4 regions of the Telluria sp. ZB2R32 genome follow, and region 1 is predicted to be linked to each of the others. Evidence: predicted binding sites of a transcription regulator. Region 1 holds the regulator's gene; each other region holds the start of a gene.
The links. The regulator sigma-54, encoded in region 1, starts transcription at its own class of promoters, with help from an activator protein. The targets are predictions, from matches to a motif close to TGGCANGNAANCTGCTTT.
Positions count from the first base shown of each region.

Region 1 (7,434 bases):
CCAGTCACGGTGCGCACGCTCAAGGAAGAAGGGCACCAGGTCAAGGTGCTGTTCCTGACCGCGAGCACCCATTCGCTGGTTGCGCGCTTTTCCGAAACGCGGCGCAGCCACCCGCTGTCGCATACCCTGATGCCGGGCGCGAATCCGGCCGCGCGCCGTACCCTCATCGAATGCATTGCCGAAGAACGCGAACGACTGGGGGCCATCGAGCAGCTCGGCCACGTGATCGATACGTCGGAGGCCTCGGCGAACAAACTGCGCGCCTGGATCAAGGAACTGGCCGAGGTCCAGCATGCGCCGCTGACGCTCTTCTTCGAATCCTTCGCCTTCAAGGTCGGCGTGCCGCTCGACGCCGACTTCGTGTTCGACGTGCGCGCCGTCCCGAATCCATATTACGACCTGGCGTTGCGCCCGCTGAACGGCAAGGACGCCCCCGTGATCGCCTTTCTCGACGCCCAGCCGAGCGCCACCGAGATGCTGCACGATATCTGCAAATTCGTCGAGAAGTGGCTGCCCTCGTTCAAGACCGATAACCGCAGCTACCTGACGGTGGCGGTGGGCTGTACCGGCGGGCAGCATCGCTCGGTGTACATGGCCGAGCGGCTGGCGGCCTATTTCAACGAGAGCGAGCGCGTGGTGGTGAGGCACCGCGAGCAGTCGTAGAGAGTTGTAGGGTGGGCACTTGTGCCCACACGGCTGCACCGGTTAATCAGTGTTGACGGTGACCACGATATGCGGCGTTCTCATACCCTTTGCACGCTTTGCAGTCCGCGGCCGTACGACCGCGTGGGCACAAGTGCCCACCCTACGTTACACCGCGTTTATCAACTCAAGTGACGCAGCGGATGCGCGTGATCCGGCCACACCGGCTCGAAAAAGCGCTCGATCATCTCCGGCGTCACGGCGTCGAGCGTCGGCGGATTCCACTGCGGCGCATTGTCCTTGTCGATCACCAGCGCGCGCACGCCTTCCAGTACTTCGCCGTGCTCGAAATTGCGGCGCACCAGCGACCGCTCCATGCGCAGGCAGTCGGCGACCGACATCGTCGCGCCGCGCACCAGCATCTCGTGCGTCACGCACATCATCAGCGGTGAACGCTGGCGCATCGCGGCGAGCGCCTTTTGCGCGAACGCGTCGTCATCCCCTGCCAGCGAGGCGATGATCGCGGCCACCGAACCGGCGCCGAAGTGCGTGTCAATCGCGGCGCGCTGCGCTTTCAATACGCTCTCCCCGACCTCGCTGGTAAAGCCCGCAGCAAAGGCACGGATCGCCTCGGCCAGCTGCGCCCCCGGCGTCGTCTCGATCAGCGCATGCAATTCACCCAGTTGCGCGCCCGGCACGAACACGTCGGCCAGGCCGACGTACAGCGCATCGGCCGCGCCGATCGTCAACCCCGTCAGGCCCAGATAATTGCCGAGCTGCCCAGGCGCGTGCGACAGGAAATGGCTGCCGCCGACGTCCGGGAACAGGCCGATGTTCACTTCCGGCATGGCCATCTTGGTGCGCTCGGTCACGATGCGCAGGCCGGTCTCCGGACCGCCCTGGGCGATCCCCATGCCGCCGCCCATCACCACGCCGTCCATGATGGACACGTAGGGTTTCGGATAAAAATGGATCAGGTGATTGAGTGCGTATTCTTCGGTAAAAAAGTCTTCCAGCAGCGCGCTGTTGGCGGTCGGGATGGCGTGGCCGGCCTCGTAAAAGAAGCGGATGTCGCCGCCGGCGCACAGGGCTTTTTCGCTGCTGCTGGCAAGTACCACGGCGGATACGGCCGCGTCGTCGCGCCAGGCCAGCAGGATGTCGGCCAGGCGCCGCACCATGGCCAGCGACAGGGAGTTCAGGGCTTTGGGACGGTCGAGCGTGATGATGCCGGTGCCGTTGGCAACGCGGGTCAGGACATGGTCGGTCATGGTCAGCAGGATGATGGGAGAGACATGCATTTTACCCAAGACACGGCAACGCTCCCACATATTGAAAAGGGCGCCGTGCGGCGCCCTCGTTCAGACGGTGCTCGGTGCGCGATCAGATCGCAGCAGCGGCCTCTCCGCCTTCAGGACGGCGCTTGAGCGCCTCGTGACTATGATTCTGCAGCATCGATTTGTACTTCATCACCTGGCGGTCGAGCCTATCCATCAACAGGTCGATCGCGGCATACAGGTCTTGCGCCACACTTTCCACGTGCACCGTCTTGCCCGACAGGCGCAGGTTGATCTCGGCTTTTTGCCTTTTGTCTTTTTCGGTGAGATTGTCGATCGCGAGGATGACATGGGAATCGATCACTTGATCGAAATGGCGGGTGATGCGTTCGAGCTTGTTCTGTACGTATTCACGGATGGCGGGGGTGACATCGAGGTGGTGGCCACTGATGGTGAGATTCATACACACTCCTTTGATAAATGCGCGGCACCGCCTGGCGCTTGGGACGCACGTGGGGGCCGCTGTTACAAGGATTTGCGGAGACTGACGGGAGGTATCTTGAGCGCCTCGCGGTATTTTGCAACCGTGCGGCGCGCAATGACCATGCCTTGTTCACCGAGCATTTCCGCGATCTTGCTATCGGATAATGGGTTCTTTGGGTCCTCTGCTCCTGTCAGCTGCGCAATGAGCGCCCGTATCGCCGTCGACGATGCTTCGCCCCCCGCTTCGGTGGCGACATGGCTTCCGAAGAAATACTTCAGCTCAAACATGCCGTGCGGGGTCAGCATGAATTTCTGAGTTGTTACACGAGAAATGGTGCTCTCGTGCAGACCCAGTGTATCAGCAATCTCGCGAAGCACAAGGGGACGCATGGCAACCGCGCCATGGCTGAAAAAGTTCTTCTGGCGCTCCACAATTGCCTGCGAAACACGCAGGATCGTATCGAAGCGCTGGCGCATGTTCTTGATGAGCCACTTCGCTTCCTGCAGCTGCGCGCTCATCTGCCCCTCGCCCTTGCCGCCCTTGAGCAGGTTGGCATAGACGTTATTCACGCGCAGGCGCGGCATCACGTCGTTGTTCAGCGCGACGCTCCAGCCGGTCGGCGTCTTGCGGACAATAACGTCCGGAACGACGTAATCCGAAGCGCTCGACGCAAACGCCGCGCCGGGGTGCGGATTGCACTGGCGGATCACGGCTTGCGCTTCGCGCAAGTCTTCGTCGTCGCAGTCGAGCGCCTTTTTCAGCTTGTTGAATTCGCGCTGCGCGAACCAGGTCAAGTAGCCCTCGACGATCTTCAGCGCCATGCGCCGCGTTACCAGCGGCACGCCCGGCATGCTGCGGATCTGCAGCGCCAGGCATTCGGCCGCGCTGCGCGCACCGACGCCGACCGGATCGAGGCTTTGCACCAGTGCCAGCGCGCAGCGCAGTTCCTCGATCTCGACCTCGAGTTCTTCGGGTAATCTCGCGTGGATTTCGTCGAGCTGTTCTTCGAGGTAGCCGTTGTCGTCGATGGCGTCGATCACCAGTTCGGCCAGGGCGCGGTCGCGCGCCGTCACGCCGGTCACGCGGATCTGTTCCGTCAGGTGCTCGCGCAGGGTGATGCCGATGGCGCCCAGTTGCGGACGGCCGTCGTCGTCGTTCTCGCTGTTGGACGTGCGCGTGCCCTCTCCCCAGTCGGCATCGGGCTCGCCGCGTTCGACGTCGCCGCCTTCGCCGCCATCGGCCGCGTCCGATGGGGCGGGCGCGTCTTCACCGTTCGGCGCCGGCGCCTCGGGCGCCTGCGCCGGAGCGTCGTTGATGGCGCCGTCGGCCAGCAGGCGCACCGAGTGGTCGAGCGGATCGTCGAGCCGTTCGAGCAAGGGATTGTCGGACAGGATCTGCTCGATTTCCTGGTGCAGTTCGAGCGTGGACAGCTGCAGCAGGCGGATCGACTGCTGCAGCTGCGGCGTGAGCGCCAGGTGCTGCGAGGTCCGGAGTTGCAGGGATTGTTTCATGGCGCTGTGTGTTCGCTGTGCTGTTCTTACATGCGGAAGTGTTCGCCCAGGTAGACGCGCCGTACCGACTCGTCGGCGATGATGTCGTCGGGGCGTCCCGACGCCAGCACGGCGCCCTGGTTGATGATGTAGGCGCGGTCGCAGATGCCGAGCGTCTCGCGCACGTTGTGGTCGGTGATCAGGACGCCGATGCCGCGCTCCTTCAGGAAGCGCACGATGCGCTGGATCTCGATCACCGCGATCGGGTCGACGCCGGCAAACGGTTCGTCGAGCAGCACGAAGCGCGGATTGGTCGCCAGGGCGCGCGCGATCTCGACGCGCCGCCGTTCGCCGCCCGACAGCGACAGCGCCGGGTTTTCGCGCAGCTTCTCGATCTGCAGTTCGGCCAGCAGGGAATCCAGGCGGTCGTTGATCGCAGCTTTGGTGAGCGACTTGCCGTTCTCGTCGTGCTGCAGTTCGAGCACGGCGCGGATATTGTCTTCCACCGTCAGCTTGCGAAATACCGAGGCTTCCTGCGGCAGGTACGACAGGCCCATCACCGCGCGGCGGTGAATCGGCAGGCTCGAAATGTCGGCGCCGTTGATCTCGATGGTGCCGGCGTCGGACGGCACCAGGCCGACGATCATGTAGAACGAGGTGGTCTTGCCGGCGCCGTTCGGGCCGAGCAGGCCGACGACTTCGCCGCAACCCACCTGGAGCGAAACGTCGCGCACGACCAGGCGCTTGCCGTAGCTTTTCTGCAGTCCCCGGACGACGAGGGTGCTGCGGCTGTCAGGTGCATCTTTCATTATTTCTTTCCTGCTGCCGGCGCCGCCGGGGTGGAACCAGCCGCTGCCGGTGCGGCGCCTGCCGCCGGTGCGCGGCGTGGTGCGATGATCAGGGTGCCGCGTCCGCCGCCCACCTTGCTTTCGCCACTGGCGTCGTTGCGCACGGTCGCCACTTCGCGGCGGCTGTCGTAGGCGATGTAGGCGCCATCGAGTTCGTTGGTCAGGCGGCCGTTTTCGAGCTGGCGCACGATCGCTTTCGAGAACAGTTTCACTACTTCCTGGCGCTCGTCGTATTCGATGCGTTCGCCCTGTCCTTCCATCCACAGGTCGGGGCCGCCGTCGCGCTTCTGGCGGAAGGTGGCGACCCGGCCCGGACCCGAAGTCAGGGTCACGCTCATGTAACCTTCAGGGGTTTCCTTGACCAGCGCCCGGTCCGATTTTAAAGTCAGCGTGCCGCGCGTGAGGATCACGTTGCCGGTCAGGATGCGCGTCTGCGTGACTTCATCGACATCGAGCGAATCGAAATTGATGACGGCCTGCTTGAGCGAGTCCGCGCGTTCGGCATGGGCCGGCGCCAGCGACAGCAGCGAAACGAAGGCGGCGGCAATCATGTTGTGAATGCTTTTTTTCATAGATGCTCGTTCCTGTTATTGGTTGGGTGCGCGCGCCGGGCGCGGCGGATAGACGATCTGGCCGCGCCCGCCGAGGTGCAGCTTCTGGGTCGGGTTCTCCGCCACCAGGCCGACCCCGTGCGCCGTGGCGGCGCCCAGCGTCATCTGGACCGGACGGCTGGTCTTGACGATCTCGTCGTCGACCAGCACGGTCAGCGCCTCGGTGCGCGCCTGCAGCGCTTCGCTGTTGGGCGTGGCCGGGCGCTTGAGGTCGACGTTGCCGATCAGTTCGACGCGGTTTTCGCCATGGTAGACCTGGCCGCGGTCGGCGTGCATGGTCATGCGCGGACGTTCCGGCGCCATGCTCTCGACGACCGGGCGAGTCACTTCCGAGACGTCGTTGTCGGGATGGTGCGCCAGGCGCGCGCCGGACATGACGTAGCGCGGTACGCCGTTTTCCGTCATGCGCACGAAACTGAAGTTCTCGACGATGTAGTCGGGTTCGTTCAGGTTGTTGGCCACACCCGGCCCGTCGTCGGAATCGAAGGCCTGCAACAGCCAGAAGCTGCCGAAGGCGAAGAACACCGCCGTCAGCATCAGCGCCAGCGTACGCCAGCGGTGCGCGGTGCGTTTGTTCACGTAGGTCGCCATTCGTTTATTTCACTCATGCGAACTCATTTGAAATACGGGGCCAAGGCCTGCTCGTAGGTACCCTGGGCACGCATCACCAGGTCGCACACTTCGCGCACCGCACCGCGCCCGCCGCCGGCTTTGGTGACGTAATGCGCGCGGTGCTGCACTTCCGGATGCCCGCTCGGCACCGTAACGGCAAAGCCGACTTTACTCAAGAGCGGCATGTCGATCACGTCGTCGCCGATGTAGCCGCACTGCTCGGCCGTGAGGTTCAGCTGCGCCAGCAGTTCGGCAAACGCGATGCGCTTGTCGTGGAAACCCTGCCAGACATGGGTGATGCCCAGGTCCTTTGCACGCGCGAGCACGATCGGCGATTTGCGCGCGCTGATGATGGCGGTTTCGACGCCGGTCTTTTGCAGCAGCTGGATGCCGAGGCCGTCGAGGACGTTAAAAGTCTTGGTGATCTCGCCGTCCGGGCCATAGGTCAGGCTGCCGTCGGTGAGGATGCCGTCGACGTCGAAGATCATGACCTTGATGCGCGCGGCGCGTTCGACGTGGGCCAGCGGAGTAAGGGAGTCAGCCATCAGATCACCTTTGCCCGGGTCAGGTCATGGATGTGCAGGGCGCCGACCAGCACGCCGTTCTCGTCGATCACCAGCATCTGGTTGATGCGGAATTCTTCCATGATCGCCACCGCATCGACCGCCAGCTGCTCGGGGTGCACGGTGCGCGCGCCGACGTGCATGACGTCGCGGATGGTCAGATTCGAAAAGTCCTGCACGCGTTCGATCAGGCGGCGCAAGTCGCCGTCGGTGAACACGCCGAGCGGCTTGAAGGCCGGGTCGACCACGGCGGTCATGCCCATGCCCTTCTGGCTGATCTCCAGCAGCGCGCGCGTCATTGGCGTGTCCGGGCTCACGGCGGGAATCGCTTCTCCGCTGCGCATCACGTCGCGCACGTGGGTCAGCAGGCGCCGTCCCAGCGCGCCGCCCGGATGCGAGCGCGCAAAGTCTTCTTCACGGAACCCGCGCGCATCGAGCAGGGCCACGGCCAGGGCGTCGCCCATGGCCAGCGTCACCGTGGTGCTGGCGGTCGGCGCCAGGTTCATCGGGCAGGCTTCCTTGGCCACCGAGATGTCGAGGTGGACGTCGGCAAGCAGCGCCAGGCGCGATTGCGGCTTGCCGGTCATGGCGATCAGCGGCGTACCCATGCGTTTGACGACGGGCAGAATGTCCATCAGCTCCGACGATTCGCCGGAATTCGAGATGGCGATGAACACGTCCTGCGCGGTCACCATGCCGAGGTCGCCGTGCGCGGCTTCGCCCGGGTGCACGAACATGGCCGGCGTGCCGGTCGAGGCCAGCGTGGCGGCGATCTTGCGCGCGATATGGCCCGACTTGCCCATGCCCGAGACGACCACGCGGCCGCTGCAGGCGTACAGCACGGCCACTGCGCGCACCAGGCTGTCGTCGGCGTCGAGCCGTGCGTGCAGCGCTTGAATGGCCTCGGCTT
Region 1 is NZ_JCASIG010000007.1:204,051-211,484, forward strand. Features, by position in the region: gene rapZ (RNase adapter RapZ) at 1-663, shown strand, start outside; gene AC56LG_RS20335 (enoyl-CoA hydratase/isomerase family protein) at 825-1,910, opposite strand; gene hpf (ribosome hibernation-promoting factor, HPF/YfiA family) at 2,023-2,379, opposite strand; gene AC56LG_RS20345 (RNA polymerase factor sigma-54) at 2,442-3,911, opposite strand; gene lptB (LPS export ABC transporter ATP-binding protein) at 3,938-4,699, opposite strand; gene lptA (lipopolysaccharide transport periplasmic protein LptA) at 4,699-5,310, opposite strand; gene lptC (LPS export ABC transporter periplasmic protein LptC) at 5,326-5,928, opposite strand; gene AC56LG_RS20365 (KdsC family phosphatase) at 5,964-6,506, opposite strand; gene AC56LG_RS20370 (KpsF/GutQ family sugar-phosphate isomerase) at 6,506-7,434, opposite strand, start outside.

Region 2 (7,434 bases), on a different contig from region 1:
GTAAGCCGCCGGGATGCGTTCCAGCGACGCGCCAAGACGCAGCATGTCGTCCTCGCTGCCGTCGACCAGGGTGATCGGGCGCTTGCCGCGCTCGGACGCATCGGCCTGCAGATTGAAGGCGAAATCGTCGAGCAGGCGCAGCTGCGCTTCGGTGTCGAGGCCGCCGGCCACGCGCCGCCACAGGGTCCACCATTCGGCGCGCACCTGCGTGTCCTTGTGGTATTGCACGCCCGTTTCGAACATCGCCCACAGCTGCTCGATGCGCCAGCTGTCGAGCGGATGGCCGAAGCCGGGGCGCAGGCAAAAGCCGGCCAGGTTCAGCCAGGCGCGTTCGTGCTCGGCCGAGCGGCGCCGTCCCTTCGATCGCTCCATCAAGGCGTCGAACAGGCGCCGCAACAGCGGCGTGGCCCAGCCTTCGCGCCGACCGAGCAGGTGTTCGAGGCTGGCGCGCAGCTGGCGCACTTCCCTGGTGTCGACGGCTTTCGAGCGGGTGCCGAAGACACGTTCGATCTTCTCGATTGCCGCATCCGTCTGCGGCGGCAGGACCTCGGTCTCGACAGCTTCCTCTTCGCCCTCGGCGGCGCGCAGTTCGAAGGCGAGCTGCCAGCGTCCGCTGCCATCCTCGGCCACGCAATGCACTTCCAGCGAACCGACTTCGCTCAGCGACGCCACCAGCTGCACGGCGATCTCGCTGCGCGGCGCGGCGCCGGGCGCAGCGCGCAGCACGGTCGCAATCGGCGGCAGGCGCACGACGTCTTCCGGCGCCAGGTCGACCAGTGCGCCGGCATGTGGCGCGGCGCCGCCGTCGGCCACGGTCGAGACCAGGTGAAAGCGCACCGGACGCCCCAGGCGCAGGGCAAAGCTGCGTTCGTGCAGGCGCACTTCGGTGGCGGCCGGCGTGCCGCGCGGGAGCAGGCACACGGCGCGCAAGCCTGACTGCGCGCGCTCGCCTTCGAGCAGCAGGTAATAGCTCCTCGCCGCGCCGCTCTCGATGGCGGGCGCGGCGCCCTGGCGCGCCAGCGAATAGGCGACGCCGCCACGCGCGACGGCCACGTCCGGATCGAGGTTGTGCAGGATGCGCAGCGGCTGCCCACGCCAATTCTCCAGCGTCGCGGCCAGGCGTTCGGCCAGCGCGGCGCCGCGGAATACGCCGCCGTTGAGCAGCAAGGTGTCAGGCACGGGCAGTGTGGCGTCGTCTTCCACCAGGCCGAGCGCCGCGCGCGCCGCCGCCGCGTGCTGGCGCAGGAAGCTGGCCAGGTGGCGCGTGACGGCCGGGTCGCTGGCGTAGGGCAGGCCGAATTCGACGATGCCGGCACGTGCACGGCGCGCGCTTTCCTGCGCTTCGTTCAGAGGGAAGAAGCCGTCCAGCACCACGCGTTCGATGTCGGCGCGGCGCAGTTCGGCCTTGCGGCTGGCGCCGATCAGGCGCGCACCGGAACCCAGCAGGGTGACGGGTACCTGCTCGGGTGCGTCGCTCGCCAGCAGCTGCTCCTTGGCGGCGCGGCAGCGCTCGGTCAGCTGGGCCAGGCGCGCGGCCGACAGGCGCGCCGGCGCCTGAGTACCATCCTGTTCGGCCATGCGCGCCTCGACCAGGTGCGCCAGCGCCAGGTCCATGTTGTCGCCGCCAAGGATCAGGTGGTTGCCGACGCCGATGCGCGTCAGTTGCGGCTGGCCGTCGACGAGTTCGACCTTGACCAGGCTGAAATCGGTGGTGCCGCCACCGACGTCGGCCACCAGCACCAGCTTTGTATCGGCCAGGTCCTCGGCCAGGGTGGCGCGGTGGCGGTACAGCCAGTCGTACAGCGCCGCCTGCGGTTCTTCCAGCAGGCGCAGGCGCGGCAGGCCGGCCAGCCGCGCCGCTTCCAGCGTCAGCGCCCGTGCACCTTCGTCGAAGGAGGCCGGCACGGTGAGCACGACTTCCTGCTGTTCCAGCGGCTGCCCGGGAAAGCGGATATTCCAGTTGGCGCGCAGGTGGGACAGATAGCTGGCGCTGGCCGCCACCGGCGAGACCTTCGGCACCTCGGGCTCGGCGCCCCAGGGCAGGATCGGCGCCATGCGGTCGACGCCGGGGTGCGACAGCCAGCTCTTGGCGCTGGCCACCAGCCGGCCCGGCGTCGCCGCACCGAGGCTGCGCGCCAGGCGGCCGATGGCGACGCGCTCGAGGCCGGCCACGTCGGCCAACTGCCAGGGCAGCTGCAACTGGCCGGGCCCGAGTTCTTCGTCAGCAGGGTGATAACGGTTCGACGGCAGCAGCGGCGCGCCGGCCACTTCGCCGGGCGCCACCAACTGGTCGATCGGGAACAGTTCGACCTCCGCCGCACCGGGTGCGGCATACGCCAGCACCGTGTTGGTGGTGCCGAGGTCGATACTGACCAGGTAGGATGTCACTGTTCGGTCGTGGTGCGAACGTCGAATTCGACTTTCCAGCGCTGGCCGTCACGCGCCACCGCCGCCAGTTCCAGGGTGCCCGCTTCGGTCGCCAGCGCATGCAGCTTGACCTGCACCACGTCGCCCGGCGTGCGGCCATCGGCCGGCAAGGTTGCCTGGATTTCGTTTTGCTCCTGCAGCTCGTCCGGACCCCAGAAATCGAGCACCTCGCCGATTTGATCCTGGCGGCGCGTGGTCGAACCGAAGAAGCGGAAGTGGACCGGCTCTCCCACCACCAGGCCGAATTCCTGGCCCGGCAGTTCGAGTTCGCTCCCTTCCTCCATGCCGAAGGGCGCCACGCACAGCGCCTGGATCGGCGGTTCCATGCCGGGGATCGCCGGCATCGACGATTCGACGCCGACGTAGTACGAACGCGCCGTGCCGCCGCGGATGCGCACGCCGCCGCCACGGCGCGCGTAGCTGTAGTAGGCCGCGCCGCGGGCGACGGCCAGGTCGAGGTCGGCGCCCTCTAACATGCGTGCCGGTTCCGCGCCTTCCATGTAGAGCCAGTCGTTGATGGTCTCCATCACGCGCTGGGCGAGAATGCCGGACTTGAACACGCCGCCGTTGAACAGCACCGCACTCGGATGCAGGAAGGAGTGGTCGGCGCTCACGCGGCCCGCGAAACCTTCGAGTTCGGCGGTGGCGCCGGCCTGGCGCGCCAGGAAGGCGGCCAGGTGGCGCGTCACGGCGGCATCCTGCGCATACGGCAGGCCCAGTTGCGTCAGGCCGGCGCGGGTGCGCACGGCAGGGCGTGCCGACGCTTCCACACGCGGGAAGAAGCCGTCGGTAATGAACGTCGTGACTTCGTCGCGGGTGAGTTCGGTACGGATCGAGCCGCCGATCAGTTTCGAGCCGCGGCTCGGCACCACGATCGGCCACGTGGTGGCATTCGCGTCGGCCAGCAGGTGTTCCTTGGCGCCGCGGCAGCCGTAGGTCAGCGCGCGCATCTGCCAGGCGTCGAGCTGGGTGCCATTCGCGGCGAGCTTGCGCGCCACCAGGTGGGCCAGGGCCAGGTCCATGTTGTCGCCGCCGAGGAGGATGTGATCGCCCACGGCCACGCGGTGCGGTTCCAGCTTGCCGTCGCGCTCGAGGATGGCGATCAGCGAAAAGTCGCTGGTGCCGCCGCCGACGTCGACCACCAGCACGATGTCGCCGGCTTTGACTTGCTTGCGCCAGGCGCCGTTGCTGCCCTGGATCCAGCTGTACAGTGCCGCCTGCGGTTCTTCGAGCAGCGTAGCGGAAGTATAGCCGGCGTTGCGGGCGGCTTCGGCGGTCAGTTCGCGCGCGCCCGGATCGAACGAGGCGGGAATCGTCACCGTCACTTGCTGCTGGTCGAACGGCGCTTCCGGATGGGCGTTGTCCCAGGCGCGGCGCAGGTGCTGCAGGTAACGCGTGGAGGCGTCCAGCGGCGAGACGCGCGTGACTTCTTCCGGCGCGTCCGACGGCAGGATGGCGGCGCGGCGGTCCACGCTCGGGTGCGACAGCCAGCTCTTGGCCGAAGAGACCAGGCGGATCGGCGTGGTGGCGCCGCGGCTGCGCGCCATTTCGCCGGCGACTGCATCGCCTTCCGAACCCCACGGCAGCGCCAGCTCGCCCGGCGCCAGTTCGTCCGGGTGCGGCAGGTAGAGGAAGGAGGGCAGCAGCGGCAGCGCCTCGACGGTGCCGGGCGCGCTCAGCTGCGGGATCGGCAGCACGCCGTGCGCGGTGTTCTCGCCGTCGCTCGCTTCCAGGTCGACGTACGACAAGGCGCTGTGCGTGGTGCCGAGGTCGATGCCGATGGCATAGCTGGCGCTCACCGGGGCGTTCATCGGGGCGCTCACAGTTCCACCTCCGCCGGCGCCAGCACGCTGGCATCGTGTTCCTTCGCCAGCTGCGGCAGGCGTACGTCGGTGGCTTTCCAGCCGCGGTGGCTCAGGGTGCCCTTGAACGGCGCCTTGCCGACCACGTTGCCGGTCAGGCGCACGCTGGCCGCATCGAAACCTTCTTCGAGCGTGACGCGCGCCCCTTCGGCCTCGTTGCGCACGGGAGCGATCGTGAAGTGGTCTTTCAGTACGCGCGCGCAGCCTTCGTGGACGACGCGGGCGGCGGCGCCGATGTCGGCGTCGGCATAGGCCGCCAGGTTTTCGTGGGCGAAGTCGATCAGGCGCGCTTCGCGCTGCAGCAGGGTCAGCAGTTGCAGGGCGGCGTCCGGGGTGGCTTCGCGCAGCTGGACCGGGACCGGGGCGGGCGCGGCGGCAGGGACGGGCGTCTGGGCGGGCGCCGACGCAGGAGCCGGGGCAGCGACGGGGCCGACCTGGTCATCGCGCACGCGCGCGGCAAATTCGGCGTCGCCGACGGTCTTGAAAAAGGTGCCGAAGGCGAGGGAGAGCCGGCTCCAGAAAGAGGGCAGTTGGGTCGGTGTGCTCATTCTTGATGTTCTGTAGTGGTAGGGAGCGTCGGGGCCTGGGTCCGGACAAACGCGAATGATACCAGTTTGACCACGGGGCCGGCACGCGGACGGCCGCCGGGCGGCAGCCGTCGTGCCACTTCATATGCTGCTCAAGATGAGGAATGCAATGCTTGACAAGCAAGCAGGGAGCGGAAAGTCTCAGCCGCGCACTGCCGCTTCGATGGTGGCGATGTCGATCTTGCGCATCGTCATCATTGCTTCGAACGCGCGCCTTGCTACCGCCTTGTCGGGGTTGGCAATGGCGTCGGTGAGCACGCGCGGCGTGATCTGCCAGTTGAGCCCCCACTTGTCCTTGCACCAGCCGCAGGCGCTTTCCTGGCCACCATTGCCGACGATCGCATTCCACAGGCGGTCGGTCTCGGCCTGGTCGTCGGTGGCGACCTGGAACGAAAACGCTTCGGTTTGGGGAAAGAGCGGGCCGCCGTTCAGGCCGAGGCAGGGGATGCCGAGCACGGTGAATTGCACCGTCAGGACGTCGCCCTCTTTGCCGGACGGGAAATCGCTCGGTGCATGGTGCACGGCCGTGACGGCGCTGTCGGAAAAGGTTTCGGCGTAAAAGCGGGCGGCGTCGAGTGCGCCGCCGTCGAACCAGAGGCAGATCGTGTTTTTGCTGGTCATGGTGTGTCTCCTTGTTGGTTGGCGCAATACGGGGAGCGATTCAATCCTTGATCCCGGCTTCCACCAGTTGCCCGAGCTGCTGCAGCGACTCCTGCCAGCCGAGATAGCAGGATTCGGCCGGAATCATCTCCGGAATGCCTTCCTGGCGGATGTGGATGTCGACGCCGCAGAACACGTCGCGCAGGGTCACCGTGGTCTGCATCCGGCCCGGCAGCTTCGGGTCGTCGAACTCGGCCGTATAGCGCAGGCGTTTGCCGGGTTCCAGTTCCAGGTACTCGCCGCCGAACACTTCGCTGTGGCCGGTGGTGAGGTTCGTGAACGACATCCGGTAGCGCCCGCCTGGTCGAACGTCGATGGCATGCACGGTGGCGAAGTAGCCATGCGGCGGCAGCCATTTGGCAAAGGCATCCGGGGTCGTGAAGGCGCGGTAGACGCGGTCCGCGGTCGACTTGAACACGCGGTGCAGCTCGACGGTATTCGTGGACATGATCGGTTTCCTTATGAAAAGGCAGAGGACGTCCCTCTGGCAGTACGACGAATACAGCTTCGGATATTCGACATCGGGCCGCGGTTTTTTGTAATAAAAATGCTGGCCGGGCGCGGCCGGAAAGATGGGTGGACGCCGCCCGCGGCGTCGAAATTCTTTACATTTTTATCAATGCAGAGTTAACAATAATCCGCAAGCTATTGATTTTAAATGATGTAAATACACTGGTATGCAGGTTGCTTAAAAATGGAGTGCTGTGCCTGATCAACCACTTAAGAGGATTCAGTCATGAAACTTTTGAAGAAAATGGCGTGTGCTGCTGCGCTTGCAACATCGATGGGCGTTGCCCATGCCGAAGTTGTCCTGAACGACTGGGTATTCAATCCGACCGGAGGCGGCTTCGCCGGCGGCCAGACGATCAATGAATACCTGGACGTGAACGGCAATGCCTTCATCCAGCTTAACCCCAGCGGCGGTACGAGCTTTTCGTTCACCGAACACGCGGTGTTCAACATCGCTCAGGCGGACAGCAACTTCCAGCTGTTTCCGGTGAACTACCCGGGTGGCAACATCACCGCGACCTTCGATGCAACCGGTACCGGTACCTTCGGTGGCCAGTTTACCTTCACCGGTGGCACCATCCGCATGTTCCAGAATCCGACGGCCGGTCAGTACGGCACCACGGCGGGCACGTATGGCGCAGACCTGGGCAACGAGTTCGCAACCTTTACCGTGATGGCGGGCGGTGGCGGCGAGGTCGATGCAAGCGGGTCGCCAACCAATAACGGCCGCGTCACCGTGTTCGCGCGGGCTGAAGCAGGATCTCTGGATTCCGGCTATTTCTTCCGCGAAAACGGCGAAGACCTGGCACTGGAAACGATCATGGCCTTTGCCTTTACCAACGCGAACACCGTCGCCGAGCCGACCACCACCCTGGTGAGCGAAGTCGCCTGCGAATTCGCCGGCTTCACCGGCAATGGCTGCAATGGCACGGCCTACGCGAATACCCCGTCCTATTTCTTCGTCAGCAATAACGGTCAGTTCAAACTGTCCGAAGTGCCGGAGCCGGGATCGCTGGCATTGTTCGGCATTGCCTTGCTGGGCGTGGGAATGGCGAGCCGCAAGCGCGCCGCGAAAGTCTGAATTGCGGCAGGGTGCGTCACGAAGAGCGGGCATGCCCGCTCTTTTTTATTTCGCCCAATAATCGACGACGAGCGAGCGCGCCAGGCAGACACCCAGCGTGGCGACAAAGGCGGTGTGCGCCGGATGGCCCAGGTAGACGTCGCGGTCTTCATTGCTGCCGAAGGTGAGCGTGAAACAATGCGTAAAACCGTCGTTCAAGCCTTCCGGGCTGACGTTCGTGCCCCACTCGTAGGCCACGATGCCGGGCACGGCCTGGGCGAGGGCGCCGAAGTCGCTGACGACGGTATCGATCTGTTCGGAAGTAGCG
Region 2 is NZ_JCASIG010000003.1:30,542-37,975, forward strand. Features, by position in the region: gene AC56LG_RS09485 (Hsp70 family protein) at 1-2,388, opposite strand, end outside; gene AC56LG_RS09490 (Hsp70 family protein) at 2,385-4,238, opposite strand; gene AC56LG_RS09495 (DUF2760 domain-containing protein) at 4,247-4,837, opposite strand; gene AC56LG_RS09500 (VOC family protein) at 5,018-5,497, opposite strand; gene AC56LG_RS09505 (SRPBCC family protein) at 5,538-5,984, opposite strand; gene pepA (flocculation-associated PEP-CTERM protein PepA) at 6,273-7,127, shown strand; gene AC56LG_RS09515 (Dabb family protein) at 7,173-7,434, opposite strand, start outside.
Region 2: the regulator sigma-54 is predicted to act here: its motif matches at 6,210-6,227, upstream of pepA (flocculation-associated PEP-CTERM protein PepA).

Region 3 (7,434 bases), on a different contig from region 1:
TTGCCTTGTTGGCCTGCGCGTCGGGGAATTTGTCGGCGCCCGGTAGCTGTCCGATGTACGGCCCGCCCCAGGTCATGGAGGGCGAGGGCCGCACGGAGGGGTGGGCCCGCTGGTTGATGGACGAACCGGTCACCGCCACCCATTCCGACGTTACCGGCGCGGCTGCCGGCGGCGGGGGCGGTGCCGGCGGTGCCGGCGGTGCGGCCGGCGCCACCGCCACCGGCTGCGCCGTGTCCACCGGCGTGCCGCAGGCGGCCAGGAGGAGCGAAAGTACGGCGAGGGCGGGCAGCGTGGCGGACGGGCGTCTCATGGCGGGGACCTGTGGATTTATTTTTCACACAAGATGCGCCTGCGGCGGCGCCGATGCAATCGCCGTTACAAGTTGTAATCGTTTACGGCTTACCGGGCAGGCGCCTGGCGCGGCACGATCGCGAACTGCGGCGCCTTGCCGTAGTCGGGCTTCACGCTGCGCGCCATGAACACGGCCCAGGCCTTGCGGCCTGCTTCGCCGCTCACGTCGGCGGCGTACGCCAGGGCCGGCTGCATGTTCGAGGGGAAGCCCGTGGCCGAGGCCGAATAGCCACCCATGTCGCCCGGCTTGTTTTCCAGCGCCGCCGCCAGCTGGTCGCTGCCGCAGGGCAGGGCCGCCGCTTGCGGTCCGACCGTGGCCGCGTAGGCGGCGCCGATGGTGTCGAACAGGGGCGCTTCGCGCGCCGGGCGCACCGCATAAGAGTAGTTCGCGCCGGCCATCCAGCACACGCCTTCGCCGACCATGCGGCCCACCGGGAAGCGCGCCTTCCACTTGAGCAGCGGCTCGGCATTCTTGAAGCCGAGTTCAGCGACGTGGCCGACGGCCGCCGTGAAGAAGTCGTCCTGCCAGGGCGCGACACCGGTCTTGGAGCGGTACACGACGGCATACCGGGTATCCACCACGCCCAGCTTGTTCGCCGCCGGATTGCTGCTGTAGGTGGCGTTGTACCAATCCAGATTGCTGTCGAGGACCGCGGTCAGGTGACGCTTGAGCGGGTGCGCGTCCGGCGTGATGTAGGCGGCCTGGCCGAGCGTACGCAGGCTCCAGGCCTGGCCGCGTACCTGCTGCGGCGAGAACAGGCCCTGGATGTTCTTGCGGTAGCCCGGGTTCGAGGAGAAGGCGTTGTACATCGCCCAGAACTGCAGTTCCTCGAGGTAGTAATGGTCGCCCGTGACCAGATAGGGCAGGTAGGCGAAGCCTGGCTGGTGCGCGGTGTCGGCGAAATTGGGGGTCTTGCAGACTGTCTTGGGGCAGGGCGGAAACGCTTCGAACTTGCCGGTCTTCGGGTTGCGCGTGTCGGTGGCCTTGCCGAGCAGCGTCATGTACGGGTAGTCGATCAGGCTGACCGGAAGGCCAGTGCGCTTGTCGCGGTAGTGGGTGGACCAGCTGCCGGCCAGGTCGGCAGTACCGAGCGTGACCAGCTTCGCGCGTGCGTCCATGCTGAGCAGGTAAGCGGCGGCCCAGCCGGGCAGGAGGCCGAGGTCGTTGCGTCCGCCGGTGGTCGGCATCGAACGCGCCGCCAGGCCAACGCCCATCGGCTCGCTCTTCGGACCGTTCCAGTCGGCGCCCAGCCTGGCCAGCACATCGTCGCGCATCACGACCGAGCGGTCGTAGTTCGGCAGCGCGCGCGAGGCGATCAGGTAGCCGGTATCGTGGCGCAGGTGCAGCGCCGGCGCCTCGCCGGTCCAGGCCAGGGTGCGCCAGCGCGCATGGTGGTAATGGGTCAGGCCCTGCCTGGCGTAGACCTGTTTGCCGCCGGCCGTGATCGTTGCGTCGTAGGTGATGTTGCGCGGGTCGGCTTCATAGGCCCAGGCGTTTTCGACCGTGACGTCGATCCGCGCCTGCTTCGCCGCGCCATACCAGCGGATCGCGAAGCGCGCCGCCAGGTGCGGGTGTTCGGCGCCTTTCGCATTCCTCAGCGGCGCCGCCGCCTGCAGTTCGGTGACGACGGGACCCTGCAGCCAGGCCTGCGCCTTTTGCGCCTTGAACAGCGCGGCGCTCGATGCGGTGTAGCGCTCGCCATCGACGACGACGTTCACCACGGTGTCGGCCGCAGCACCGGCGCCGGACGCGTCCGCGTTCCCTGCCTTCCCAGTGGTTTTGACCAGCGCCATGCCGATATCCTTGCCGGCGCCGAGGCGCGGCAGGATCGCCGAAATGACCGCATGGCGCACCGAGCCGTCCGGGTGGCTCGCCTTGACGTCGAGCTGCAGCGGCAGCAGCGTGCCGTCGGCCAGCTTGCCGGCCAGTGTGGCGCCGCGCGCCAGGTCGCCCGGGGCGAATACCTGGCCGAAGGTGAGCGGCACGTCCGACTGCGCTGCGCGCCCGGTGCTCTCGATGACGACGCCGGTGATGCCGCCGGCCGGGATGGCGAAGGGCGCCGGGGCCGCCGCCCGCGGCGCGGCCTGCTCTTGCGTGCGCTCCGGCTGCGCTTGCGCTGCCGCCCTGGCGGTCCCCTTGCGCGCCGCTTTTCCTTCAGGCGCCGGCGCCGTCCCTGCCGCCTCGCTTTCCTGTGGCGCAGGCGCGCCATGGCGTTCGCTCAAAACCCGGCCCGGATCGATCTTGCCGGTCGACGGCAGCCCGACATAGGCGGGCGCATCGGCCTCGCCGCGGTGCTGGGCCTGGGCGGCGCCGCACAGGGCGGACACGAAAAGGAGGGAAAGGCGAAACGGCGGGCGAGGGAGCATCATGAGAGTCAATCGAAAGCTGAAACGAAAAAACGAAACCGAACAGTAAAACAAAAGGCGCCCCGCGGGGCGCCCGTTTGTTGGCGATTTACTGCTTGAGCGTACGCTCGAACAGTTTGAAGATGCGGCGGTACTGGTCGAACCAGCTCTCCGGCTGGGTGTAGGCATGGCGCTCGAGCGGGTAGCTCGCCAGTTCCCAGTTGTCTTTTTTGAGTTCGATCAGGCGCTGGGCCATGCGCACCGAGTCCTGGTAGAACACGTTGTCGTCGACCATGCCGTGCGCGATCAGGAGGTTCCCCTGCAGCTTGTCGGCGTATTCGATCGGCGACGAGATTTTATAGGCTTGCGGATCGAGGTCCGGCGTGTTCAGGATATTCGCCGTGTACTCGTGGTTGTAGGTGGTCCAGTCGGTCACCGGACGCAGGGCCGCGCCCGACTTGAAGGTCTCCGGCGCCCGCATCAGCGCCATGAAGGTCATGAAGCCGCCGTAGCTGCCGCCATAGATGCCGACATTGGCCGCATCGCCCTGGTGCTTGGCCACCATGTACCTGACGCCGTCCTGGTAGTCGACCAGTTCCGGATGGCCCATCTGGCGGTAGATCGCAGTGCGCCAGTTGCGGCCGTAACCCTGCGAGGCGCGGTAGTCCATGTCGAGCACGATGTAACCCCTCTCGACCAGCAGGTTGTGGAACATCTGCTCGCGGAAGTAGACCGGGAAGCGGTGATGGGTGTTCTGCAGGTAGCCGGCGCCATGCACGAACATCACGACCGGATATTTTTTACCGGGTTCCATCTGCGCCGGACGATAGAGTTTCGACCAGACCGGGTCGCCGCCGTCGCTCGATGGGACGGCCACGATTTCGGGTTCGATCCAGGTGCGCGCCTTGTAGTCGGCGGTGCGGGTGTCGGTCAGTCTGGTCGCCGCGCCGCCGCCGGCCGGCATGGTCGCCAGCTGCGTCGGCATGTAGCTCGACGAATAGTGCACCAGCAGCTTGCGGCTGTCCGGCGACAGGGTGAAGCGCTCGACGCCTTCCAGGTTCGTTACTTCGCGCGTGGCGCCGTCCTTGGCGTTGACGGCGCAGACTTCATAGGTGCCTGGATTCTTGCGGTTGCAGAGCATCCAGGCGGCGCTGCCATCGACGTTCCAGCGCACGTCGGTCGCTTCCCATTTGCCGCTGGTGAGCGCGCGCGGACGGCCGTCGACCGGCTGGGTGTACAGGTGCGCGTAGCCGCTTTCTTCCGACACGTACCAGAGCGTGCGGTTGTCCGGCAGCCAGCCGAAGTCGCTGTTGTCGTAGTTGACCCAGGCTTCGTCGCTGAGGCGGTGTTGCGGCTTGAGTTTGGCGGACGCCAGGTCGATGGTGGCGATCCAGCGGTCCTTGTTGTCGACGGCGCGCAGCATCACGGCGACCAGCTTGCCATCCAGGCTCCAGCGCACGGCGTCGGCGCGGTCGGCGATGCGCAGCGGGCGGTTGCCTTTCAAAGGATCGAGCTTGGCGTCGGCGCGCAGTTTGGCCAGCGGATCGGTTGCGATGCCGGGCAGGGCGTCGAAGGCGAGGTCCTGCACCTTGTTGGTGGCCAGGTCGATCAGCTTCAAACCATGCGCGGCCGGATTGGCGCGGCCCACGCGGGTGCGCTGGTCGTCCATCTCTTCGTAGCCGGACTCGGTCACGTAGCGCGGCATCTTGCCGACGCGTCCCTTTTCGGCGCCCTTGGCGGCGGTGACCACGACCAGCCAGCGGCCGTCCGGCGACAGCGCGCTGCCTTCGATCGTAACCTTGTCGCCCAGGTAGACCGGACTTGGCGCGCGGGTCGGATCGAAGCGGCGTTCTTCTTCGCTGCGCGCGCGGGCGGCGTCGCGGTCGTCTTTCGCGCGTTTCAGGGTCGTGATCAGGCGCAGCTGCATGTCGCGCAATGCGTCCGCGTCCGGCACTGCGGGGTCCTTGGCGGCGCGCGGCAGGGCGAGCGGCGCCTGCAGGCGGCTGCCGCGGTCCCAGCTGAACCAGTCGTGGCCGACGCGGAACTGCACGGCGCGCTCGTCGCTGGAATATTGCGGGTCTTCGGCCTTGACGCCGCGCGTGACCTGAACCAGTGCACCGCTTTTCAAATCGCGCTCGAACAGGTCGCCATTACGCACCATGATGGTGCGTGTATGCGCACGGTCGTAGACCACGGCCGGGCTGTCGAGATTGGCCAGCCCGGCGTCGGCTACCTTGCGTGCGCCGCCGGCGGCCGCAACGAAGGTATCGCGCAGCTGCGAGCCGGTGCGCTTCTGCTTGAAATACACGTCCTTGCCGTTCCAGCCCCACCATGCCTGTTCGACCGGATTGCCGATCCAGTCCGGATGGGCCATGGCCTGGTCGAGGCTGATCGGCGTGGGAGGGGACGTTGGCGCAGCCGTGGCCGTGGTTGCAGCGGGAAGCGCAATCAGCGCACAGAGTGGCGCGGCAAGGAAGGTCAGTGCAGGAAGTCGCATCGTGGAGTCTGGTGAGTGAGGAAATAGCTTTCTGGCTAGAAAGTGCGGATGCATTCTAGCGCAGTCACTCAGCAGCAGGGGGATTCCGGCGGCGATCAATAAAAAGCGGCCGCGTACCTTGGGGTACGGGGCCGCTGATGCGCGAGACGAGGTGCGGGTCAGGCGGGCTGCCCGGACTTGCGCGGTAGCAGCAGGGTGATGCGGACGATGACGGCGAGCGCGGCGACGCTGGCGTGGAAGTATTCGATTGGCGACATAGACATTTCCTGGTAAGTACGTTGATGTTGCGGTGCAGTATAAATGCCGTCAGGCTATAAAGGAACTTTCGGTTTGTGATGCATGCGATCAGGTTCGTGAATGTTCTGCCAGGAGACTTATTGCAGATATTGGCCGGAAGAATATCGCTTCTGTCGGAAACCGTATGAGAACTGGCGCGCTTCTTGCATTTGCGTCCAGCATGAAACGAGAAGAGAAGCGTGCCGACCCCTCACCCAGCCTGCGCATCGTCGTCGTCACCGGGGGACAGGTGGCCGCCGGTGACGCCGCCCTGGCCGCGCAGGCTTGCCGCAGCGCGGCGCTGCGCGTGGGCTTGCTGGAATCGGGCTACGACATCGTCGCCTCGCTGCCGCCGGACATCTTCCTGCCCGAGCGGATCGCCCAGCTGCAGCCGGACCTGATCATCGTCGACAGCGAGTCCGACGCGCGCGACGTGCTCGAACACATCGTGATCGCCACCCGCGACGCGCGCCGCCCGATCGTGCTGTTCACCGAAGACGACAGCGCCTCGACCATGGAAGCGGCGGTGGCGGCCGGCGTATCGGCCTACATCGTGGCCGGCCTGCGCGCCGAGCGCGTGCGCCCGGTATTGGACGTGGCGCTGGCGCGTTTCAGGCGCGAACAGAAACTGCTCGGCGAACTGGCCGACACGCGCCAGAAGCTGGCCGAGCGCAAGACGGTCGACCGCGCCAAGGGCGTGCTGATGGCGCGCCACCGCCTCACCGAAGACGAAGCCTACGGCCGCCTGCGCAGCCTGGCGATGAACAAGAACATGAGACTGGCCGAGATCGCGCAGCGCATCCTGGACGTCGAGGACTTGCTGGGCTGATCCGGCGAAAGGAAGCGCATGACTGACAAGGACGTGCACGTCGCCGGCTCGGACCGGCCCGAGAAAACCGTGCTGCGCATCGGCTTCATGCCGCTGGCCGATTGCGCGCCGCTGGTGATGGCGTCGGTGCTTGGCTTCGACGAGAAATACGGCATCGAACTGGTGCTGGAAAAGCAGCACTCGTGGTCCGCCATGCGCGACCGCCTGACGAACGGCGAGCTCGATGCGGCCCAGGCTTTATATGGCCTCCTGTACGGCCTGCAAATGGGGATCGGCGGCGCCGCGCGCGACATGGCGGTGCTGATGAACCTGAACCAGAACGGCCAGTCGATCGTGCTCGCACGCGCCATCGCCGCCGCCGGCGTCACGGACGGCGCCGGCCTGCGCGCGCTGATGCAGGCGCAGCCGCGCCGCTACACCTTCGGCCACACCTTCCCGACCGGGAACCACGCCATGTGGCTGTGCTACTGGCTGGCCGCCGCCGGCATCGATCCGATGACGCAGGCGCAGCTCGTCACCGTGCCGCCGGCGCAGATGGCGCCCAACCTGGAAGCCGGGCACATGGATGGCTTCTGCGCGGGCGAACCGTGGAGCCGGCGCGCGCTGATCGAGGCCAGCGGCGTGCTGGCCGCGCCCAGCAGCCAGGTCTGGCCGGACCACCCCGGCAAGGCGCTCGGCGCCCGCGCCGACTTCGTCGCGCGCCACCCGAACAGCTGCCGCGCGCTGGTGGCCGCCTTGCTGGAGACGGCGCGCTGGCTCGACGCTTCCCCGACCAACCGCGAAGCCGCCGCCGAAGTGCTGGCCAGCCCCGCCTGGGTCGGTGCCGACATCGCCCTCCTGCGCACCTGCCTGCTGCCGCGCCGCGCCGATTTCCCTGGCCTGCGCTTCTTCGGCGACGGCGAAGCGACCTTCCCGTGGCTGTCCGACGGCATGTGGTTCCTGACCCAGCAGCGGCGCTGGGGTTTGTTGCGCGAAGACCCGGCTTACCTCGATGTGGCCTGTGCGGTGAACCAGATCGGGCTGTATCGCGAAGCGGCGGCGCTGGCGGGAGTGGACGTGCCGTCGACGTTCATGCGCAGCAGTACATTGATGGATGGGCGGGTGTGGGATGGCAGCGATCCGGCGGGGTATGCGG
Region 3 is NZ_JCASIG010000001.1:731,954-739,387, reverse strand. Features, by position in the region: gene AC56LG_RS03155 (vWA domain-containing protein) at 1-310, opposite strand, end outside; gene AC56LG_RS03150 (hypothetical protein) at 400-2,721, opposite strand; gene AC56LG_RS03145 (S9 family peptidase) at 2,807-5,194, opposite strand; gene AC56LG_RS03140 (ANTAR domain-containing response regulator) at 5,652-6,299, shown strand; gene AC56LG_RS03135 (CmpA/NrtA family ABC transporter substrate-binding protein) at 6,318-7,434, shown strand, end outside.
Region 3: the regulator sigma-54 is predicted to act here: its motif matches at 5,624-5,641, upstream of AC56LG_RS03140 (ANTAR domain-containing response regulator).

Region 4 (7,434 bases), on a different contig from region 1:
GGTGGCGGCGACCACCGTGCTGCAGTTCTCGCCGGTGCTGGCGGCATTGACCTTCGGTCTGGTGGCGCGCCACCGCCGCATCGCCCTGTCGCCGGCGCAGCGCAATTTCGGCGTGCTGGGCGACCTGCTGGCCGTGCTGATGTTCTTCTTTGTCGCCACCAAGGTCGAGGTCGAGCACCTGGGCGGTGGCATCGCCCTCGGCCTGCTGCTGGTGGTCGTGCGCGGCGTGGTCAAAGTCGGCGTGTGCACGGCCTTTGCCCGCGCGTCCGGCATCTCGTCGAAAAAGGGCGCGCTGTCGGGACTGGCGCTCACGCCAATGGCGGTGTTCGCCATCCTGCTGATGGAGCAGACGCGCTGGATCGGCGTCAATCTGTTCGACAGCCTGGCGCCGCTGGCGGCGGTGATGCTGCTGCTCGACGTGCTCGGGCCGATCCTGACCCAGCGCGCCGTCGTCTGGGCCAACGAAACCCGCAACACCAAGGAGGCGTAAATCATGGCACTGCCACCATTCGCACAATCGCATTCGCTGACCATGGGCGTCGAACTCGAACTGCAGCTGGTCAGCCTGTCCGACTTCGACCTCGTCGCGGCCTCGCCCGACATGCTCGAACTGCTGGAACGGGCGCCGTTTCCCGGCAACGTCACGCCCGAGATCACCGAGAGCATGCTCGAGATTAATTCGAGCGTGCACACCCACCATGGCGAGCTGCTCAAGGAGTTGCGCGAGATCCGCGACACGCTGCTGCGCGCCGGCGACCGCCTGAACGTCGGCATCTGCGGCGGCGGCACGCATCCGTTCCAGCAGTGGTCGCAACGTAAAATCTTTTCCAAGCCGCGCTTTCGCGAAGTGTCGGCGCTGTACGGCTACCTCGCCAAGCAGTTCACGGTGTTCGGCCAGCACGTGCACATCGGCTGCGCCTCGGGCGACCAGGCCCTGTACCTGCTGCACGCGCTGAACCGCTACATCCCGCATTTCATCGCGCTGTCGAGTTCCTCGCCCTTCCTGCAGGGCAGCGATACCCAGTTCAACTCGGCGCGCCTGAATAGCGTGTTCGCCTTTCCGCTGTCCGGGCGGGCGCCCTTCATCCTCAGCTGGGAAGCCTTCGAGCGCGATTATTTCCGGCGCATGGAGAACACGGGCATCGTGCGCAGCATGAAGGACTTTTATTGGGACCTGCGCCCCAAGCCGGAATACGGCACCATCGAACTGCGCGTCTGCGACACGCCGCTGACGGTCGAGCGCGCGGCCGCGCTGGCCTGCTACCTGCAGGCGCTGTGCCGCTATCTGCTGGAAGGGAACGAGCCGCCGCCGCTGGAAGACGACTACCTGGTCTACAACTACAACCGCTTCCAGGCTTGCCGCTTCGGCCTCGACGGCACCCTGGTGCACCCGCAAAGCCACGAAACGATCTCGCTGCGCGAAGACATCCTCACCACCCTGCGCCGCCTGGAACCGCATGCGAAAGCGCTCGACAGCGAAGCGGCGCTGGACCACCTCTACCGCGAGACGCATACCGGCAGCGATGCCCAGACGCTGCGCAACGCGTATGCGGAGGCGGGCAGTACCGAGGGGATTGTCGATGCGGCGTTGCGGCGGTTCAGGGCGGACGCCGACTAGCCTGCGCAGGATGCGGCGCCATCCGGCCGTCGCGAACGCGCACGTCGTGCCATCGCCTCGAGCGCCGGTGCAGCCAGCGGTCGGCTGAAGTAGTATCCCTGGCCCAACTGGCAGCCGCGTTCGCGCAGGTAGTGCCAGGCCGCCTCGGTCTCGATCCCTTCCGCCACCAGTTCCAGGGACAGGCTCTTGCCCAGTGCGATCACCGCATCGATGACGGCGCGGCTGGTGTGGTCGCTGTCGATCCTGCGCACGAACGACTGGTCGATCTTGAGCTTGTCGATGGGGAGGCTGGAGAGGGTCGCGAGACTTGAATAGCCGGTGCCGAAATCGTCGAGGGCGATGCGCACGCCCAGGGCTTTCAGTTCGTGCAGGATGGCGACCGCTTCTCCCAGGTTTTCCATCACCGCCGTTTCCGTCAGCTCGATCGTCACGTCGTTCGGATCGACCCCGGATGTGCAGACCAGTGCGTGTACGCGGGCAGCGAAGTGCGGGCGTGCGAACTGGAGGGGCGAGACGTTAATGGAGATGCTCAGGGGCAGGCCGGCCTCCCTCCATGCCACCTGTTGCCGGCATGCCTCGCGCGCAACCCAGTCCCCGAGCGGGGCGATCAGGCCGCAAGCCTCGGCGACCGGAACGAAGGCGGCGGGCCCGAGGGCGGGACTGATGCCGTCTTCAAGTCGTACCAGTGCCTCGATTCCGACCATGACGCCGCTGTCGAGTTCGACGATTGGCTGGTAGTGCAGGGCAAGCCCCCCCTGGTCGATTGCGGCCTGCAGGCGGCGCTCGACATTCAGGACGAACCGAGCCCGGTCGTCCATCTCCGGTGCGTAGTGGGCGAAGCCGCGGCCACCTTGCCGCTTCATTTGCAGCATGGCCATGTCGGCCGCGTGCACCAGGGCGCCGGGTACCTTGCCGTGTTCGGGGAATCGGCTGATCCCGATACAAGCTGACAGGTTGACCTCGATCTTGCCGACCCGGATCGGGCCCTCGATCGACCGGATGATGGCGCGCGCCATGTCGTCGGCCTGGTGTGGGCTCGTTCCGCGGTTGACCAGTATGGCGATGAATTCGTCGCCGCCGAAACGCGCCAGCAAGTCGTGCGCACGCAGGCAGGACTTGACCCGGAACGCCACTTCTTGCAGGACACGATCACCTGCTTCATGCCCGTGCAGGTCGTTGACCGGCTTGAAGCGGTCGAGGTCGATGCACAGGAGCGCGCCGCCGGCTGCGCCGGCACGCACCTGTTCGAGGTGTCGCTGCAAAAATTCCAGGGCATGGCTGCGGTTGGCCAGTGCTGTCAGCGCATCGTGGGTGGCTGCCCAGCGTACGGCCTGCTCGGCCTTGCGACGCTCGGCAATGTCGCGCGCGGCCGCGTGCATCAGCCATTCGCCGCGGTGCTGCAATACGGTCGCGCTGATTTCGACCGGAAAGGTCGACCCGTCCTTGCAGGTCAAGACGCGTTCGAAAGGAGGGGGTGGCGCCACGCGGCACTGTGCAAATACCGCCTGCAGGCTCTCGACGCTGGTTGCTGGGTCGATCCGGAACAGCGTCATATCCATCAGCTCATCGTCCGTATAGCCCAGGCGCGCACGCGCCATCCGGTTGGCGTAGCGGAGCCTGCCCTGGTGATCCACCAGCAGCAGCATCTGGTTGGCATGCTCGCTGAAAAACTTGAACTGTTCCAGCTCCTCTTGCTGTAATCGCAACGCGGCCTCGCGTTCCTCCAGAAGCGTCGCTGCGCGCTCGATCGCCGCGCCGACTTCGGCGCTCTCGCTCAGGTGAACCGTCGCCATTGCCAAGGGCTTGCCGGCGCCGAGCGCTGTCGCCGGTGCGATCAACGCATGGAAAGAGTTTGCGATGTGCCGGCTCACGCGTCGCGCCAGCAGCATCCCCGCGGCGAACAGGAGCCCGACAGTGGCGCCAAGCACAGCAAGTTTCCAGCGCAGGGGAGCGATCAGGTCCGCGCGCGGCACGCCGACGATGGTCGTGTAGCCGGTCTGCGGCGAACGCCAGAAAGCCGTAAGGTTCGGGACACCGTCGCGCGTGACCGTGTCGAGCGTACCGGCGGCGTGCCGCGCAATCGCAGCGCGCAGGTTGTCTGAAGCGCGCTGGCCCAACAGGGCCTGGTTGCGGCTGCGCGCCGCGATCAGGCCGCGCGGATCGATCAGGCTGGCGAGCCATCCCGGGCGCAGGTCTCGGGCGACCAGCATCGCATTGAGCCGGCTGGAGGGAATGTCGATCCCCAGCGAATACACGATGCGGCCTTCGCGCATCACCGGAACGTGAGCGACGATGAAGCTGGCGCCTGCTGCACTGTCGTGATGGAAGTCGGAGATAACAGGCTTTCCATAGCGGAATACCTGGGACGCCGCCGCGGCGCCGGCGGCGCTTGGGAGCGCGGCGCGTCCTTGCTGCGAAATGCCGAGCAAGCGGCTGCCATCCTTTGTGTACAGCGCGACGTTGCTGCCCAGGCCCGCAGCGGAAATGGCTTGGGCGGAACGGGCTGCAAATGCGCCGATATCGTTCGATGACAGGCCTTTGGCGCGGCTGAGTGCAAGGGCCAGGGCTTGTGTACGCAGGATATGGGTATCGATCTCCTTGCCAAGCGAGCGTGCGATATCCGACGTCTCCTGACGCAGGCGCGCGCGCTCTTCGCGATACTCGACAAGCAAAAAGATCGCGCTGCCGACAATGCCCGGGAGAAGGCAGGCGAGCACAAGGCGGTTCAGCAAGGTGCGAACCGGGCGAAGCGGTCTGGTCAGGTGCTGGCGTGGCATGAATGCGGCTTGCATTAAAATTACTTAAGAGCAATTATCATCATAGCGTTAAACGCGGCGGCCGCCTATTTATCTCACCGTAACTGTTTACTTGGCGCCACGGTTGCTCCACGCTCGCCTGGTAGTCGGTATGGGCCATGGCGCCGGTCTCGTGGAAGCGAAAAAAAACCCGCCGCAGCGGGTTTTTGTGTCTGCGGCTGGTCCAGGCCGCACCGGCAATGATCAGGCGCGGCGGCGGCGGACGACAAAGCCGACCAGGCCCAGGCCCAGCAGGGCCAGCGATGCCGGCTCGGGGACGGCGTTCACGCTGACGTTGTCCAGCACGCCGTCGATCGATACGGTCTGGTTGGTCGCCAGGTCGGAGAAGCGCAGCGTGGTGCTGGTGCCGTTGGCGGCGAAGTCCAGGCTGAAGCTGCCGAGGGCGCCGTTCGAAGCGCCGTAAACGGTCGTCGAGGCCAGGACGGTGCTGCCGTCGGCGCCGAGGATCGAAGCCAGCAGCGACTGGCCGCAGCTGATGACGCAGCTGGTCGCGCCAAAGTCGAAGTTTACCGTGTATTGCGCGGCGGTTGTGGTGGCGAAGCGCTGCCAGATGCTACCGGTCGGGGCGCTGTCGCCGCCGTTGAACGCGACGGCGAAATTGCCGTTCTCTGCGGGGTTGCCCGCGCCGAAGTAAGAACCGCCGCCGGTGTAGGCGGTATCGACGTTGCCGTTGGTGCTCCAGTTGGCTAGGCCGGCTTCGAAACTGCCGTTGACAATAGGGGCAGCGCCAGCGCCCATGGTGGCGGACAGGGCGAGGGCGGTGAACAAGGTTTTAACGAACATTACTAAACTCCAAGTTGGGAAATAATGTTTGATATAAAGCAATGTTCATGCCAAATGGAAAATATTCTGGCTATTCAAGCAGTTAAGTTGTTATCCTGATTAATATTGTTTCCTACTGTAAAAGTTTTCGACAAAAATAGCCGTAACAGACCGGGTTCGAGCCAATCAAAGGTGCGCCAGCGGCACCTGTGCACCGGCTTCGTCCGCGGCCAGCAGCGTGATCAGGCGCGCCAGGTCCGCTTCCATCCGCCGCAGGGTCGCCTCGTCCAGGCTCGACAACGCGTCCGGCAGCACCCCGGCAAACGGCAGCGGCGCGCGCTGCAGCAATTCGTCGGCGGCGGGCAGCGCGCGCAGTGCGACGCCGCGGCGGTCGGCGCCTTCGCGCGCGGCCGAGATCAGGCCGCGCCCGGTGAGGGTGCGCACCAGGTTGCTGGCGGTGGACTGGTGGATATCCAGTGCGCGCGCCAGGTCGGTCACGCCGATGCCCGGCGTTTGCGCGATCACCGACAGCGCCCACAGTTGCGCGCCGCCGAGGCCGGCCTCGCGCTCGACCTGGCGGAAATGGGTTTTCACGGAGTTGAAGACGATCCGGAACTGGCGCAGGACACGCGTGGCTGGATCGGGATCGGGCAGTTCGGTGGAGGGAGACGCTAATGACATGCCGCCATCATAGCGGAAAGGGCAGGGCGCCGCGCGGAGCGTGCTGTCCTGTGCGGCGGCGCGGTCGGCTATACTTGGCGGATAAAGGATCAACCCAGCAAGGAAACCAGTGGACCAGGACGAGAAGACCGAGAGTGGCATTCGGCAGCAGGCAAGGGATTTGTTCGGCAGCGCAGGCGGAAGAGCGCGCAGGGGCGTACGCCGGGCACACGGTTTCATCGAGGGACGCCCGCGCCACCAGCAGGCGCTGATCGTCGGCGGCCTGTCGCTGGCGGCGCTGGCCGCGGCCCTGGTCGTCTACCTGATCGTCCTGATCCCGCTCACGCCCGGCATCGACGACCTCAAGCAGGTCAGCAGCGCGCGCCCGAGCCGCATCCTGTCCGCCGACGGCAAGGAACTCGGCACTTTCGAGCAAGGCTTGCAGGAGCGCGTCAAGCTGTCGCAGGTGTCGCCGCACGTGGTGAAAGCCCTGATCTCGACCGAGGACCACCGCTTCTACGAACACCACGGGGTCGACTTCACGCGCATCGCCGGCGCCCTGCTGGCCAGCCTGAAGGGCGACGCCCAGGGCGGCTCGACCATCACCCAGCAGCTGGCGCGCAACATGTTCCCGGACGAGATCGGGCGCGCGCGCAGCATCAACCGCAAGCTCAAGGAACTGATCACCGCGATCAAGATCGAGAACACCTACAGCAAGACCGAGATCCTGGAAGCATACCTGAACACGGTGCCCTTCCTGTACAACGCGCGCGGCATCGAGATGGCCGCGCGCACCTATTTCGGCAAACCGGCCTTGAGGCTCGACGTGCTGGAAGCGGCCACGCTGGTGGGCATGCTGAAGGGGACCTATTACTACAACCCGGTGACCAACCCGGAGCGCTCGCTGGCGCGCCGCAACGTGGTGCTGGGGCAGATGGCCAAGCATGGCGCCTTCAATGAAACGCGCCTTGCCGCCTTGAAGAAGCGCCCGCTGCGCCTGGACTTCGAGCGCCTGGCCGAACGCAGCGGCCGCGACAACCATTTCACGGCGCACGTGCGCAAGTGGCTGCTCGAATGGGCCGACGAAAACGACTACGACCTGGCGCTCGACGGCCTGGTGGTGCAGACCACGCTCGACGCCGGCCTGCAGGAAGCGGCCCTGCGCGCCGTCGAGAAGCAGGCGGGCGCGCTGCAGGCCGTGGCCGACGTCGAGTGGGCCAATCCGGGCTTGCCGGGTTCGAGCTCGATCGGCACCTACACGGCGATGCGTTCCAGCGTCAAGGCATTCGACTATTACTGGCATACCCACGGCGCCCAGCTCGATGCCTTCGTGCGCGAGAGCGCGGCCTACCGCAAGGCGGTCGACGGCGGCGAGGCGCCGGCCGCGGCCTTGAAACGCATCAAGGGCGACCGCGACTTCATGCGCAAGCTGCGCGAATCGAAGGCGCGCCTGGAAGCCGGCTTCGTCGCCATCGATCCGGCGACCGGCGAAGTCAAAGCCTGGGTCGGCAGCCGCGACTTCGCGCGCGACCAGTACGACCACGTGGCCCAGGCCGCGCGCCAGCCTGGTTCGACCTT
Region 4 is NZ_JCASIG010000009.1:127,327-134,760, forward strand. Features, by position in the region: gene AC56LG_RS22505 (cation:proton antiporter) at 1-490, shown strand, start outside; gene AC56LG_RS22510 (YbdK family carboxylate-amine ligase) at 494-1,618, shown strand; gene AC56LG_RS22515 (bifunctional diguanylate cyclase/phosphodiesterase) at 1,615-4,410, opposite strand; gene AC56LG_RS22520 (PEP-CTERM sorting domain-containing protein) at 4,618-5,217, opposite strand; gene AC56LG_RS22525 (MarR family winged helix-turn-helix transcriptional regulator) at 5,383-5,877, opposite strand; gene AC56LG_RS22530 (penicillin-binding protein 1A) at 6,038-7,434, shown strand, end outside.
Region 4: the regulator sigma-54 is predicted to act here: its motif matches at 5,253-5,270, upstream of AC56LG_RS22520 (PEP-CTERM sorting domain-containing protein).